DNA from 3 places in the Vibrio sp. Vb0667 genome. Region 3 is predicted to be linked to each of the others. Evidence: predicted binding sites of a transcription regulator. Region 3 holds the regulator's gene; each other region holds the start of a gene.

The links. Region 3 encodes MetJ, which represses methionine synthesis genes. Its sites were predicted from a motif close to TTAGACNTNTANANGTCTAA; they were not measured.
Region 1: metA (homoserine O-acetyltransferase MetA) is a predicted target of MetJ. The motif match lies at 2,026-2,045, and genes of this name have one in related genera.
Region 2: metE (5-methyltetrahydropteroyltriglutamate--homocysteine S-methyltransferase) is a predicted target of MetJ. The motif match lies at 1,566-1,585, and genes of this name have one in related genera.

Annotation. Positions count from the first base shown of each region.
Region 1 covers NZ_JAWPOL010000003.1:86,432-91,029, reverse strand. The annotation lists gene R8269_RS05715 (LpxL/LpxP family Kdo(2)-lipid IV(A) lauroyl/palmitoleoyl acyltransferase) at 1-464, opposite strand, end outside; gene R8269_RS05710 (DMT family transporter) at 887-1,222, opposite strand; gene R8269_RS05705 (DUF6559 family protein) at 1,346-1,732, opposite strand; gene metA (homoserine O-acetyltransferase MetA) at 2,073-3,014, shown strand; gene pilW (type IV pilus biogenesis/stability protein PilW) at 3,194-3,919, shown strand; gene R8269_RS05690 (phosphate/phosphite/phosphonate ABC transporter substrate-binding protein) at 4,187-4,598, shown strand, end outside.
Region 2 covers NZ_JAWPOL010000019.1:47,234-51,831, forward strand. The annotation lists gene R8269_RS16380 (hypothetical protein) at 1-201, shown strand, start outside; gene R8269_RS16385 (DUF4250 domain-containing protein) at 354-554, shown strand; gene metR (HTH-type transcriptional regulator MetR) at 576-1,487, opposite strand; gene metE (5-methyltetrahydropteroyltriglutamate--homocysteine S-methyltransferase) at 1,769-4,051, shown strand; gene R8269_RS16400 (GspS/AspS pilotin family protein) at 4,185-4,577, opposite strand; gene R8269_RS16405 (YciI family protein) at 4,581-4,598, opposite strand, start outside.
Region 3 covers NZ_JAWPOL010000029.1:46,293-50,890, reverse strand. The annotation lists gene bfr (bacterioferritin) at 1-349, shown strand, start outside; gene R8269_RS19475 (malic enzyme-like NAD(P)-binding protein) at 556-1,833, shown strand; gene metJ (met regulon transcriptional regulator MetJ) at 1,947-2,267, opposite strand; gene R8269_RS19465 (O-succinylhomoserine (thiol)-lyase) at 2,493-3,653, shown strand; gene R8269_RS19460 (bifunctional aspartate kinase/homoserine dehydrogenase II) at 3,669-4,598, shown strand, end outside.

The DNA.
Region 1 (4,598 bases), on a different contig from region 3:
TAAACACCGGTTCCAGACTTTTTAATACCAAAAGCTCGAGCACCTAACTCTAGATTCATTGAGTGTACGGCCAACATTAATGCACCTTTGCCTGACTTCTCTAAAGCCTCTAGATGCTCCATGCCTTTTATCGTGACGTGTTTGTTTACCCGTTTATCTGACCAAAACCATGCCATTGCGGTCTCAAAAAGTGCGATGCCAGTATTGTCGATGTTGTCTTTTAGAATTGCTTCGCGTTGGCATTTTTCCATATGAGGGAAGCAAAGCTCAAGATTGCGTCTGATAGTAACTTGACGTTTTCTCATGATTCGCATAGCTAAACGACCAATGTTGCGTCCCAAAGCTAGTTGAACTTTAAAAGGAAGGAGGCTAAGTAAGTACATCACGCTAATGATAATTAACGTTCCCCAGTAACGAGGCAAAAGAAATTCGGCCTTGAATGCAGGCTTTTTGTATTTGTTCATGTAAGTATTGTCAGATGTGCCCATCTATAAGTGATAAAAACAATGATAATGGACTGCACTTTTATCATTGATAACGCTAATAACATAAATTAAAGCGCGCGGATTCTATGGTTCTTCGACACACTACACAATAAGAACTTTGCAGAAATATGTAGGGAATGAAAAAGCAGTAAAGATGAGTCGCCACGTTAACATCTATCGGAGTGATTTATCTACTGCCCTTTCCTAAAGTTTGAAGAAACATAACTTTGTATTTTCAATGCGCTAAATAATGCCTGTTTTTCAATCACATAATGCGACCGTGATGAATACAACAATAAGACGTCATATCAATACTCGCCATTAGCGATTGAATTTGTACTAAAAAGCCGCAGCAATTTTTCTCGCTGCGGCTTCTTATTCACTTAACAAGTAGAGTGGCGTTATTCGTGCCCTACTGTTTTGGATAATAAATTTACGATCAACACACCAGCGATGATAAACCCAATACCAACTAGGGCTGGTAAGTCTAGACGCTGTCCGTAAACAAAGTAACCAACCGTCGCAACCAAAACGATCCCAGCACCACTCCATATGGCATAAACAACCCCGACAGGCATTGTTTGCACTGTGACGGAAAGCAAGAAGAAAGCGATGCCGTAACCAATCAAAACGACTGTGCTCGGCATTACTTTCGTAAATTGCTCTGTTTTGGGAATATAAGAAGTGGCAATCACTTCACATACAATCGCGATCGACAGCGCCAACATTGGTGGCATAGAGATAAGCATTTTGAACATAAGGCATTAACGCTCAACAGAAATGTAACCGACAACATGTCCGGATAATTAGGCCGCGCATTATACCCAACTCATCTCACGATGGAATACCACTAACGATGTTTACACACCATCACTTTCGCTTACTTTTTGATGACCAGGTGAAAGGCTGACGTTTTGGTGCTGACGAGAAATTTCAAAGTAGATATGCATATCAATCGGCTCAGGTGTATTGAGTAGCATCTTACCTACTTCACGTTGGAAATGACCATAATTACCTAGCTCATCCGTTAGTTCTAGGAGCTCGTAAGAGGCTTCATCGGCAAACATTCCATACGCATACTGATAATGACTGATATCCTTGCTCTTATCATAACCCAGCTTTTGAAGAGCTTGATCAATCTCTTCCGGCGTATAAATGTCTTTATCACCAAACGAATGCAGTAGCACGCAAGGAACTTCTTGAGCGATGCTCTGAATCTTTGTCTTTCTCTTGAAAATACCGAACATAATGTCCTCCACTGACGATGTTTCCAAATATGCACATTAATGCAAAATGGTGAGCTGATTGTTTTTAGTATGGCTCATTAATTTGAGACTTCCTTACTACGAAGTCACCTTCACATATTAACGTGATCGCATAATTACCAGCAAATAGTACACACTGCGTTTCAAACCTATCTCATCAGAAACTCTGCTTTAGTCACAATTGTGTGACAACCCCGAGTACGGTTTACCATAATGTAAAGAGTAGATTGAAAAGTCGGATTTCGTATCGACATCTAAACTTAATTAAGTTAGCTTTAGAAGTATAGACGTCTAGATTGACTATGCTTAGGGAGAGAAAGTCGTGCCAATTAGAATTCCAGATCAATTACCAGCTACCGATGTATTAAGGACAGAAAACATCTTCGTGATGAGTGAAACGCGTGCAGCGAGTCAGGAAATACGTCCTTTAAGAGTGCTGATCCTTAATCTGATGCCAAAAAAAATAGAGACTGAAACTCAGTTTCTGCGTCTACTCTCAAACAGCCCACTACAGGTTAACGTCGAATTACTGCGCATTGATAACCGCCCGAGTAAAAATACGCCAACTGAACATTTAGACACGTTTTATCGCCAATTTGAAATGGTGCGAGATAAAAACTTCGATGGCATGATCATTACTGGGGCTCCATTAGGTTTGGTGCAATTTGAAGATGTCATTTATTGGGATCATCTCAAAACCATCATGGAGTGGGCAAAAGATCATGTGACATCTACTCTTTATGTTTGCTGGGCTGCGCAAGCAGGGTTAAAGCTACTCTACGATCTACCTAAAAAAACGCGTAAAGAAAAACTTTCAGGTGTTTATCATCATCAAATCCATCATCAGTTTCACCCTATCTTACGCGGATTTGATGACACGTTTTTGGCTCCTCACTCGCGTTACGCAGATTTTTCGCCTCACTTTCTAGAAGAGCATACTGACTTAGACATTTTAGCGACATCGGATGTCGCAGGTGTGTACTTGGCCACCACAAAAGACAAACGCAATGTCTTTGTCACAGGACACCCTGAGTATGATTCTCACACCTTACATAATGAATATATCCGAGATTTAAGCGAAGGTATGGAGCCCGCTATTCCTGTCAACTATTACCCAAAGAACAACCCAGATAACCCACCAATTGCAAGCTGGAGAAGCCATGGACACCTCCTCTTTTTAAACTGGCTGAACTACTGTGTTTATCAGCAAACACCGTACGACCTCGATCACTTCAGTGAAGATGCTTTCACTAAAGACGATTAGCTTCAAAATAAGCAAACAAAGCACTCATCATTACCGAAATGTAATATGTGAACCAAGCCGCCATATGGCGGCTTTTTCATAACAGTTTGCAAACCTGATCGCATAGTGTTTTTTCCTCAATAGGTTTTTGCTAAGTAATTCATATCATGCAGAAAGATTCAAGGATGTAGGGATAAAGAATGAAAACAGCAAAGCTCGGTGCACTAATATTATTGTCTCAGTTTGCACTCGTGGGTTGCGTGACGGTGAAAGAAGATGGAAGCCCTGTCGTTCAAGCCGATCCTGTGGCAATGGCAGAATCACGTATCGCACTTGGCTTAGGTTATTTAGACGGCGGTAACATGATTCGCGCGCATGATAACTTACAACAAGCCTTAAACCACGCACCTCAATACTATCGCGCGCAATTATCTATGGCTCACTACTACGAAACGGTTGGTGAAGATATTAAAGCCGAACAGATGTATAAACGCTCTCTACGCCAACACACTAAAAACGGAAATGTGCTCAATAACTACGGTACTTTTCTTTGCAAGCGAGGTGACTTCGAAAAAGCCGATCAGATGTTTAATCGAGCCATTGAGCAGCCTTATTACTACCTTATTCCAGCAAGCTATGAGAATGCAGCTTTTTGTGCGCTAAAATCACAAGATAAAGACAAAGCGAGATACTACTTTACTAGAGCTATCGATCATGACCCTCATAGACCAAAATCGATTTTGCAACTCGCTAAAATAGAAATTGATAGCGGTGATTATACTGAAGCTAGAATTCGATTAATGAGATTCAATCAAATGTATGGCGTGAAGAAGCCCTCTTTGCAACTCATGATTCAACTTGAACGTGCAGCAGGCAATGAAGCTCTCGAGAAAAAGTATCAAAAACAATTGGAAAAATTTTCTTAGTACAAAATAGCGATACATAAGGCGCATTAGCTCACAGCCAATACAGCGCTTGACCAAGAATCCAGTGAATTCAGACTCACGGTGATACATTCATCCTGTACATAAACGTCAAATTCGGTACTATTTGAACGGAATAAGTGACCAAGTCACATTATAAAAAGTGCGCACACAACGAAATTTGTACATCATACTGTTTTTAAGATTGATTTCGGCACATTGATAAATACTAAATATTACTGACATGCACCAGAAGGAAGTTGAAGCCGGATGAAACCTGCCTGCACTCTGTTATTACTCACTTTGCTGAGTTCACCTTTTGTCGTCAGTGCACAAGAAAATATTGAGAAAACATTCACATTTGGCATTGTGTCCAATAAAGCCCAAAGCAAAATCAAAAAAGCGACGCCCCTTACTCAATATGTAACTGAAAATATGACTGAATATGGTTACGCAAAAGGGGCGGTAAAGGTATTTAAAAATTATCGTCAGCTCGCGGTTGCGCTTGAAAATGGCACCGTTCAAATTGCAACGGCGACCCCCTTTAATGCGATGACCTTAGAAAAGGAGTCTAATAGCCAAGTTCTTGCTATACGATGGAAAAAAGGCCTGCAAAAATATCATACGGTGTTCTTTACTAATAAAGAGAGTGGCATTGAGTCACTTTCTGACCTGCGCGGAA
Region 2 (4,598 bases), on a different contig from region 3:
TACCAGTTAAATGAAGCTGCACTGAACGCTGCAACACAGCCAATCTTGCTGTCTTTAGCTATGCTAATTTCTTCAATTATCGTGTGGTGTTGGCATATTTTTACGCATAAGAAACCAGAAAAGGTGCAACTGAGCGTAGCTTTGTTGCTAGCACTCGCGTCGATGACGAGCCTGCAAGGTTTATTCTCTCTCGCGGCTTGACCTCTACTCTAAAGACAAAGTTAGACGGCTTATATCCAAGTGCTTTCTTGATGCTTGGGTATAAGGTGATCACGTTTTAGATCTCACTCACTTTAAATTCGCGTGATTACTACTACGCTTGTTTATATACCTTGTCGAAGAGGAGAGTCGCGATGGATTTAAGCAATGTAGGTAATCTGGACAGCACTATTTTGCTAGGTATCGTCAACGAAAAGCTACGTTTAGAGTGCGACAGTTTTGACGAGTTAGTATCAGTGTATGAGATGGATGTAGAGTCTGTAGTCGGCAAGCTTGATATGCTCGGTTATCAGTACGATCCATTGACTAACCAATTTAAAGCATATCAACGCTAAGCCTTTCATAACCCAAATCTTTTAAGCCACCTTGATTCCGTCAAGGTGGCTTTTACATTGTAGCCTCGCGGTTGCGAAAAAAGCTTGTAAGTAACGCTTTTCTTTCTCTGAGTGACGCGTTGCAGCAAACAAGCGACGCCATAAGCCTTGGCCGAAAGGTTTACTGGTAATAAGACCTTGGCGAGAAAATTCAGAAATCGCCCAATTGGGTAGTGCCGCCACCCCTAATCCAGCAGAGACCATCTGAACTAACATGAGAGTGTTGTCGGCTTGCTTCCATTTCGCAGGTTCTATTCCTGCTGGCTGAAGAAAGTGTTTTACGACGTCTAGCCTTTGTTTTTGAACCGGATAAGAGAGCATGGTTTGATCTGCGAGATCTTGCGGATCAATAATGTCTTTTTCCGCCAATGGGTGGTTGGTTGCGGTAATTAAACGCATTTCAAAGTCGAATAGAGGCTCGTAGTGGACTTCAGATCGAGGTTGGATATCGGAAGTAATAACGAGATCGAGTTCGCCTGCCAATAGAGCTGGGAGTGGTTCAAAGCCAAAACCAGAGGAAAAGTCCAATGTTACGCTAGGCCAAGCAAGTTGGTACTCCCTAAGTGCAGGCATTAGCCATTGGAAGCAAGAGTGACATTCAATGGCCATATGTAATCGGCCATTGACGTCCTCTTTCAAGCTCGCTAAATCATTTTCTGCTCTTGCGAGTTTCGGAAGGATATCTTCTGCAAGACGCAATAGGATTTCTCCCTCTGAAGTGAACTTCACCGGACGAGTCTTTCTCAGGAACAGTTGCCCTCCAATTCGCGCCTCCAAATCTTTGATCTGATGAGACAGTGCCGACTGAGTGAGATGCAAAGCGGTCGCTGTCGCCGTTAGAGAGCCAGTGTCTCGAAGCGAAGTGAGTGTCCGCAAATGTTTTAGCTCTATCATGAATTCCTTTCATCCTTTGTTGCTCGCTATGAACAGAATAGCAATCGTGTAAATAACTTAACGACAAAAAATGGATATGTAAACGTCTAGACGTCTATTTGTTGTTTTTATTTGCGAATCATGTCGCTTCATGATGAATTTTTTTAATAAACAAGTTGAATAAATGGACGTTGTTCTAATATCAGATGAGAGCGATAGTTTAGCCATCCAGACATCTTATTCTTTACCGAGAGATGCTCTGATCCAAACAAATTGAACAAAATTGAGAAAGGAATAGGGACATGGCGACAACGACTCACATATTAGGTTATCCACGCATTGGTGAAAAAAGAGAATTAAAATTCGCTCAGGAGAAATACTGGCGAGGAGAAATTGATCAAGCTGAGCTTAAAAAGGTTGGGGCAGATCTACGCGCCAAAAACTGGCAAACACAAACGGATGCTGGTCTGAGTTTTGCCACCGCTGGCGACTTCGCTTGGTACGATCATGTACTGACGACCACGTTGCTATTAGGTCATGTGCCAAAGCGTCACGCTGATGGTTTCCCTAACCTGGATACGTTGTTTAAAGTGGGTCGCGGTCAATCTCAGGCGGGTTGCAGCTGTGCGGGCGATGCGGCATCGGATATGACCAAATGGTTCAACACAAACTACCATTACATTGTCCCTGAGTTCAGCAAGGACGATACGTTTGAAGTGAGCTGGCCGCAACTGTTTGAAGAAGTCAACGAAGCGCTTCAAGCTGGCCACCAAGTGAAGCCTGTTTTGCTTGGTCCAGTCAGTTACCTTTACTTGGGCAAAGAGGTCGAAGAAGGGTTTGACCGCTTAACCCTGCTACCACGCTTACTTACTGCTTACCAAGCTATTTTGGCAAAGCTAGCAAGTCAAGGTGTTGAGTGGGTTCAGATTGATGAGCCAATTTTGTCTCTGGAGCTAGAAAGCAAATGGGCTGATGCGTTCAAGCTAGCGTACCAAGTGATTCGAAGCGATGTAAAAGTGCTGCTAACGACGTACTTTGACTCTATAAGCGATACGCTAGACAAAATTGTAAAGCTACCAGTGGATGGTTTACATATCGATTTATCTGCCGCGCCTCAGCAGCTTGACGACGTGGTTGCCAAACTACCGGAGGGGTGGGTGCTGTCTGCTGGCGTGGTCAACGGTCGTAACGTGTGGCGTTCGGATTTAAGTGCCCAACTTGAACGTCTACAGCCAGTAAAAGAAAAACTGGGCGACAACCTTTGGGTTGCGAGCTCATGCTCTTTGCTACATAGCCCGGTTGATCTGGAACAGGAAACAGAACTCAGTGAGGAAGTGAAAAGCTGGTTTGCGTTCGCAAAACAAAAAGTAACAGAAGTCGCCTTGCTTGGCCGCGCACTCGATGGTGATCAAGATGCGATTCTCGCTTGTGATACCTACAGCCAGCCAATCAAAGCACGTAAAACGGCAACGCATGTGAATAAGCCACAAGTTCAAGCACGTTTAAACAGTATTACTGCGTCACTTGCCGAGCGCAGCGCACCTTACGCGGAGCGTGCTGCGCATCAAGCTGAAGTATTGGGCTTGCCTCTGTTGCCAACCACGACAATCGGTTCTTTCCCTCAAACGGGTGAAATTCGTGTTCAGCGCAGTGCTTATCGTACAGGTCAATTATCTGAGTCTGAATATATCCAAGCACTTAAAGGACATATTGCTGACGCAGTAAAACGTCAAGAGGCGCTCGACCTAGATGTGCTTGTTCATGGTGAAGCAGAGCGTAACGACATGGTGGAATACTTCGCTGAGAACTTGGCGGGTTTTCAAACGACCAAATTTGGTTGGGTACAGAGTTATGGCTCTCGCTGTGTGAAACCTGCCATTGTAGTTGCTGACATTGAACGTGAAAAACCGATCACGGTTGAATGGTCGACGTACGCCCAGTCGCTAACCAGCAAACAGATGAAAGGCATGTTGACTGGACCAGTTACGATTTTGTGTTGGACGTTCCCACGTGAAGACATCACACGTCAAGAAATTGCGCAGCAACTTGCTTTGGCACTGCGTGATGAGGTGTCTGACCTGCAAGATGCAGGCATCAATATCATTCAAATTGATGAGCCAGCCATTCGAGAAGGTTTACCACTCAAAAAACGCGATCACAAAGCGTACTTAGAATGGGCCGTAAATGCCTTTAAGGTCTCTGCGGCAAGTGCAAAACCAGAAACTCAGATTCACACTCATATGTGTTACAGCGAGTTCAATGAAATCATTGATTCGGTTGCGGCACTCGATGCGGACGTCATTACCATTGAAACATCTCGCTCAAATATGGAGCTGCTGAAAGCATTTGAAGAGTTCAATTACCCGAACGAAATTGGCCCTGGTGTTTATGACATTCACTCACCAAACATTCCTACGGAAGAATGGATTGAAGGTTTAATCAAGAAAGCGGCAGAAAAAATTCCGGCTCAACGTTTGTGGGTAAACCCAGATTGTGGTCTGAAAACACGAAACTGGAAGGAGACAGAAGCCGCATTGGCAAATCTGGTTTCAGCGGCGAAGAAGCTCCGTGCTGAGCTGGCGTAACACATCGTTACAGCAAATAAAAACGGAGACTGTGGTCTCCGTTTTTCTATTCTTAATTGTTAACTTTCGTTTTCAGATTATCCAATAATAGCGAATCATCGTCTCATGCCGAAAGCAACAAAAATTACTGTAGCTACTTCACCTGAGTACAAGTCTGTGCGGAAACCAACTCATCTGCCATCAACTGACCGCGAGAATTACGTACCTTAATACGATACATCAAGCCCATATCAATTTGCTTGCGAACTTCTGGGTTGCTGCAGTAGGTATAGATACTGGTATTCAGTACTTGATTTAACGGCTTTGCACCGAGTGCGCTATCGTTATAAATCATCATCATCTCTACAACATTTTTGTTGGATGAGACACGCATTATTTGCAGTGGACCGTACTCTAAAGGGAGGCCCGCAGACAAGACTCCTGCTCGGTTTGATGCCATAAGCTCAAGTTGGCGCTGATTATCATCGGTTGATGAACAGCCAGCCAGAGCACCAAATACCAAGAAAAGACACAGTAATTTTTTCATAAATTAAAACACTTTTTTGAA
Region 3 (4,598 bases):
GGAATATCACGAATCTATCGATGAGATGAAGCATGCCGATCATCTAATTGAGCGTATTTTGTTCCTTGAAGGCCTACCGAACCTACAAGATTTAGGTAAGTTGATGATTGGTGAAGATACCAAGGAAATGCTCGAGTGTGACTTAAAGCTTGAAATGGCGGCTATTCCAGATTTAAAAGATGCGATTGCCTACGCTGAAGACATTCGAGATTATGTGTCTCGAGATCTCTTCCAAGATATTCTTGAAGATGAAGAAGAACATGTTGATTGGCTAGAGACGCAACTTGGCTTGATTGAAATGTCTGGTATTGAGAATTATCTCCAAGCGCAATACGTGGACGAAGAGTAACGATACTTTCTAAGTTTGCATACTCCAATAATAGTAAGAAGAAAGAGCACCTGACTCGAAAATCGGGTGCTTAACCCCGTTATCTGGTCTAATCTCTTTTATTATCGGCTTTTTAAGGATATTGCTCGCAATCTTGCCTATGAAGTTTGATTTCTATCCGATAGAATTTATGCCCCCTTACCTAAAAATAAAAAAGAGAAACGTCCATGTCTGAAGACAACCACCAAGCAGCCACTCCAGAAGAAGAACATCGCCAAAAAGCATTGGATTACCATGCTTATCCAACTCCAGGAAAGATTGCTGTCGAACTGACAAAGCCTGCGGAAACGGCGGGTGATCTTGCCCTTGCATATAGCCCTGGTGTTGCAGAGCCAGTGCGTGAAATCGCACAAAACCCGGATAACGTGTACAAGTACACTGCAAAAGGGAACATGGTTGCTGTTATTTCTAACGGTACCGCTATTCTAGGTCTAGGTAACCTAGGTCCACTTGCATCTAAGCCAGTGATGGAAGGTAAAGCGTTACTGTTTAAGCGTTTTGCAGGTCTTGACTCTATTGATATTGAAGTTAAGCACCGCACGATCGATGAATTTGTTGATACTGTTGCGAGCATTGCAGACACTTTTGGCGGTATCAACCTTGAAGATATTAAAGCACCAGACTGTTTTGAGATTGAAAAGCGTCTGATTGAACGTTGTGATGTACCAGTATTCCACGATGATCAACATGGTACTGCTATTGTAACGGCAGCGGGTATGCTGAATGCAATCGAACTTCAAGGTAAGAAACTTGAAGATTCAACAATTGTTTGTCTTGGCGCTGGCGCTGCCGCTGTAGCGTGTATGGAGCTTCTGATCAAATGCGGCGCAATGCGCGAAAAAATCTACATGCTAGATCGCAAAGGTGTGATTCACACTCGTCGTGATGATCTTAATGAATATAAGCAGCTATTTGCGAACAATACAGATAAGCGCACACTAGAAGACGTGATTGAAGGTGCAGATCTGTTCCTAGGTGTATCTGGTCCAAACCTATTGCCAGCGGAAGCGTTGAAGTTGATGGCAGATAAGCCAATCGTATTCGCATGTTCTAACCCGGATCCTGAAATCAAGCCGGAACTTGCTCACGCAGTTCGTGATGACTTGATCATGGGTACTGGCCGTAGTGATTATCCTAACCAAGTTAACAACGTATTGTGTTTCCCATTCATTTTCCGCGGTGCTCTTGATGTGCGTGCAAGTGAAATCAATGATGAAATGAAACTTGCAGCCGTTGAGGCGATTCGTGAGCTAGCAAAAGAGCCTGTACCTGAAGCCGTATTGAAGGCTGCCGGTGTTGATAAGCTAGAGTTTGGTGCGGACTATATTATTCCAAAACCAATGGATTCACGTTTGCTACCACGTGTTGCAAAAGCGGTTGCTCAGGCGGCGGTTAATTCAGGTGTAGCTCGTATCGAGATGCCTGAAAACTACATGGCAGAGTAATATATCTTTCAGATGTGATACACAAAAAATGGGACGCTATTGCGTCCCATTTTTTATGTCATCCATTTGGCTCGAGGCAAGAGTTATTACCTGAAACCTTTTATCAGGCTTTTTTATTCTTCGTCGAATGACTCAAATTCGATGCCCATTTCCGTCATCAGCGCTTTTACTTCTGTTGGAATATCATCAGGACGGTCTTTACGAAGGTCTTCATCTGTCGGAAGTGGCTGACCTGTGTACGCGTGCAAAAATGCCTCGCATAGCAATTCGCTATTGGTTGCATGGCGTAAGTTATTGATCTGACGGCGAGTACGCTCATCAGTTAGCACCTTTAAAACTTTTAGCGGGATAGAGACGGTAATTTTTTTTACTTGTTCGCTTTTTTTGCCGTGCTCTGCATATGGGCTAATGTATTCGCCATTCCAGTCAGCCATTGCACACCTTCATTTATGTAATCGGTTAAAAATAATTTAGGTGCTGATTTTAGCTGCATTTACCGCCATAAGCAAAGACATATAGACGTCTAGAAGTGTTGACGTCTCATTTTTTGACGAGTAAAGTGAACATAACAGCAAAGGAAGCGTGTTGATCACTTTATGTTACTCATTAGATATAGCGCATTCCTATTTAGAAGTCATTACCCGTGAAAGGATACACCCATGAGCACTCGCAAACCTGCGACCATTGCAGTACGCACTGGTATTGAATCAGACAGCCAATATCATGCTGTCGTTCCACCTATTTATCTTTCCACTAACTATGGTTTTCCTGCTTTTGGTGAAGTGCCCAAGTATGATTACACACGATCTGGTAATCCAAACCGCGGACTGTTGGAAAGTGCGCTATCTGAACTTGAGTCTGGAAAAGGAGCGGTTGTTACTAACTGCGGTACGTCGGCATTAAATTTATGGGTTTCCGCTTTTCTCGGCCCAGATGATCTCATTATTGCTCCTCACGATTGTTATGGTGGTACCTATCGTCTTTTTAATACCCGAGCTAACAAAGGCGATTTTAAGGTTCAGTTTGTCGATCAATCAGACGAACAGGCTTTAGATGCTGCATTGGCACAAAAACCAAAACTCATTTTGCTAGAAACTCCGTCAAACCCTCTGGTTCGCGTAGTGGATATTGCAGCTACTTGTGAAAAAGCGAAACAAATCGGCGCGTTAGTTGCGGTGGACAATACCTTTTTGACACCCGTGTACCAAAAACCTTTAGAGCTAGGTGCGGATTTTGTTATCCACTCCACAACAAAGTACATCAACGGTCATTCGGACGTAATTGGTGGAGTAATCATCACCAACACAGAAGCGCATGCAGAAGAGCTTGCATGGTGGGGTAATTGTATTGGTGCAACGGGCACACCTTTCGATAGTTACATGACACTGCGAGGTATTCGTACGCTTGCTGCTCGTATGAGAGTACATGAAGAGAGCTCACAGCAGGTACTAGCTTACCTACAGAAACAAGCGTTAGTTAAAACTATCTATCATCCAAGCCTGCCGGAACATCCAGGTCACGACATTGCTAAAAAGCAGCAAACGGGCTTTGGCTCTATGTTGAGTTTTGAGTTTGCTGGTTCGTTTGAGCAGTTAAAGGTGTTTGTGAAAGAGCTCCAACTGTTTTCATTAGCAGAGTCATTAGGTGGTGTAGAAAGTTTGATTTGCCACCCAGCATCTATGACGCACCGTGCAATGGGTGAGGAGGCGCTGGCGGAGGCTGGGGTCTCTCATCAACTATTGCGTTTGTCTGTCGGTTTGGAAGATGCACAAGACCTCATCACAGATTTAGAACAAGCGTTCGCTAAAGCTACCCAGTAATAGGAGACGATAACAATGACTGTACAACGTCAGCTGCATAAGTTTGGTGGCAGTAGCTTAGCAAACCCAGAATGCTACTTACGCGTTGTGGGTATTCTCAAGGAGTATTCGACAGAAAATGATCTTGTGGTCGTATCTGCTGCAGGAAAAACCACTAACCGCTTGATTGAGTTTTTGGAAGGGTTAAGTAAAGATGGCCGAATTGCGCATGAAGCGCTTCAAAGCTTGAGACAGTTCCAAACTGAGCTAATAGAAAGCTTGTTGGAGAGTGAAGCAAAAGAAGAGCTGTTAGCTTTATTACATGATGAGTTCAGTACTCTCTCGGAACTGACTGCACCACTCACTAATGCGCAAAAAGCTGCGGTACTGGGACACGGAGAAGTATGGTCTGCTCGCCTATTGGCCGCGTTATTATCTCAACGTTCTATCCCTGCGGTTGCACAAGATGCACGAGCGTTTTTACGTGCAGAAGCGGGAACTCAACCAGAGGTTGATCGCGCTCGTTCATACCCTTTAATTAAAGAGATCCTCGCGCAGCATAACCATAAACGTGTGGTAATTACTGGCTTTATGGCTCAGAACGAGGCAGGAGAAACCATTCTACTTGGTCGTAACGGCTCTGACTATTCTGCAACGGTCATAGGCGCGCTTGCTGAAGTCAGTACTGTCACGATTTGGAGTGATGTTGCTGGTGTCTATAGTGCCGATCCACGTTTGGTGTCTGACGCTTGTTTATTACCGTTACTTCGATTGGATGAAGCCAGTGAACTTGCTCGCTTAGCTGCCCCAGTGCTACACAGTCGTACGCTTCAGCCTGTGGCGCAAAGTACCATGGACCTTAATCTCAAGTGTAGCTATCTGCCAGAGTCGGGTTCTACTCGTATTGAGCGTGTATTGGCATCTGGTCGTGGCGCTAAAATTATTACTTCACTGGATGATGTTTTA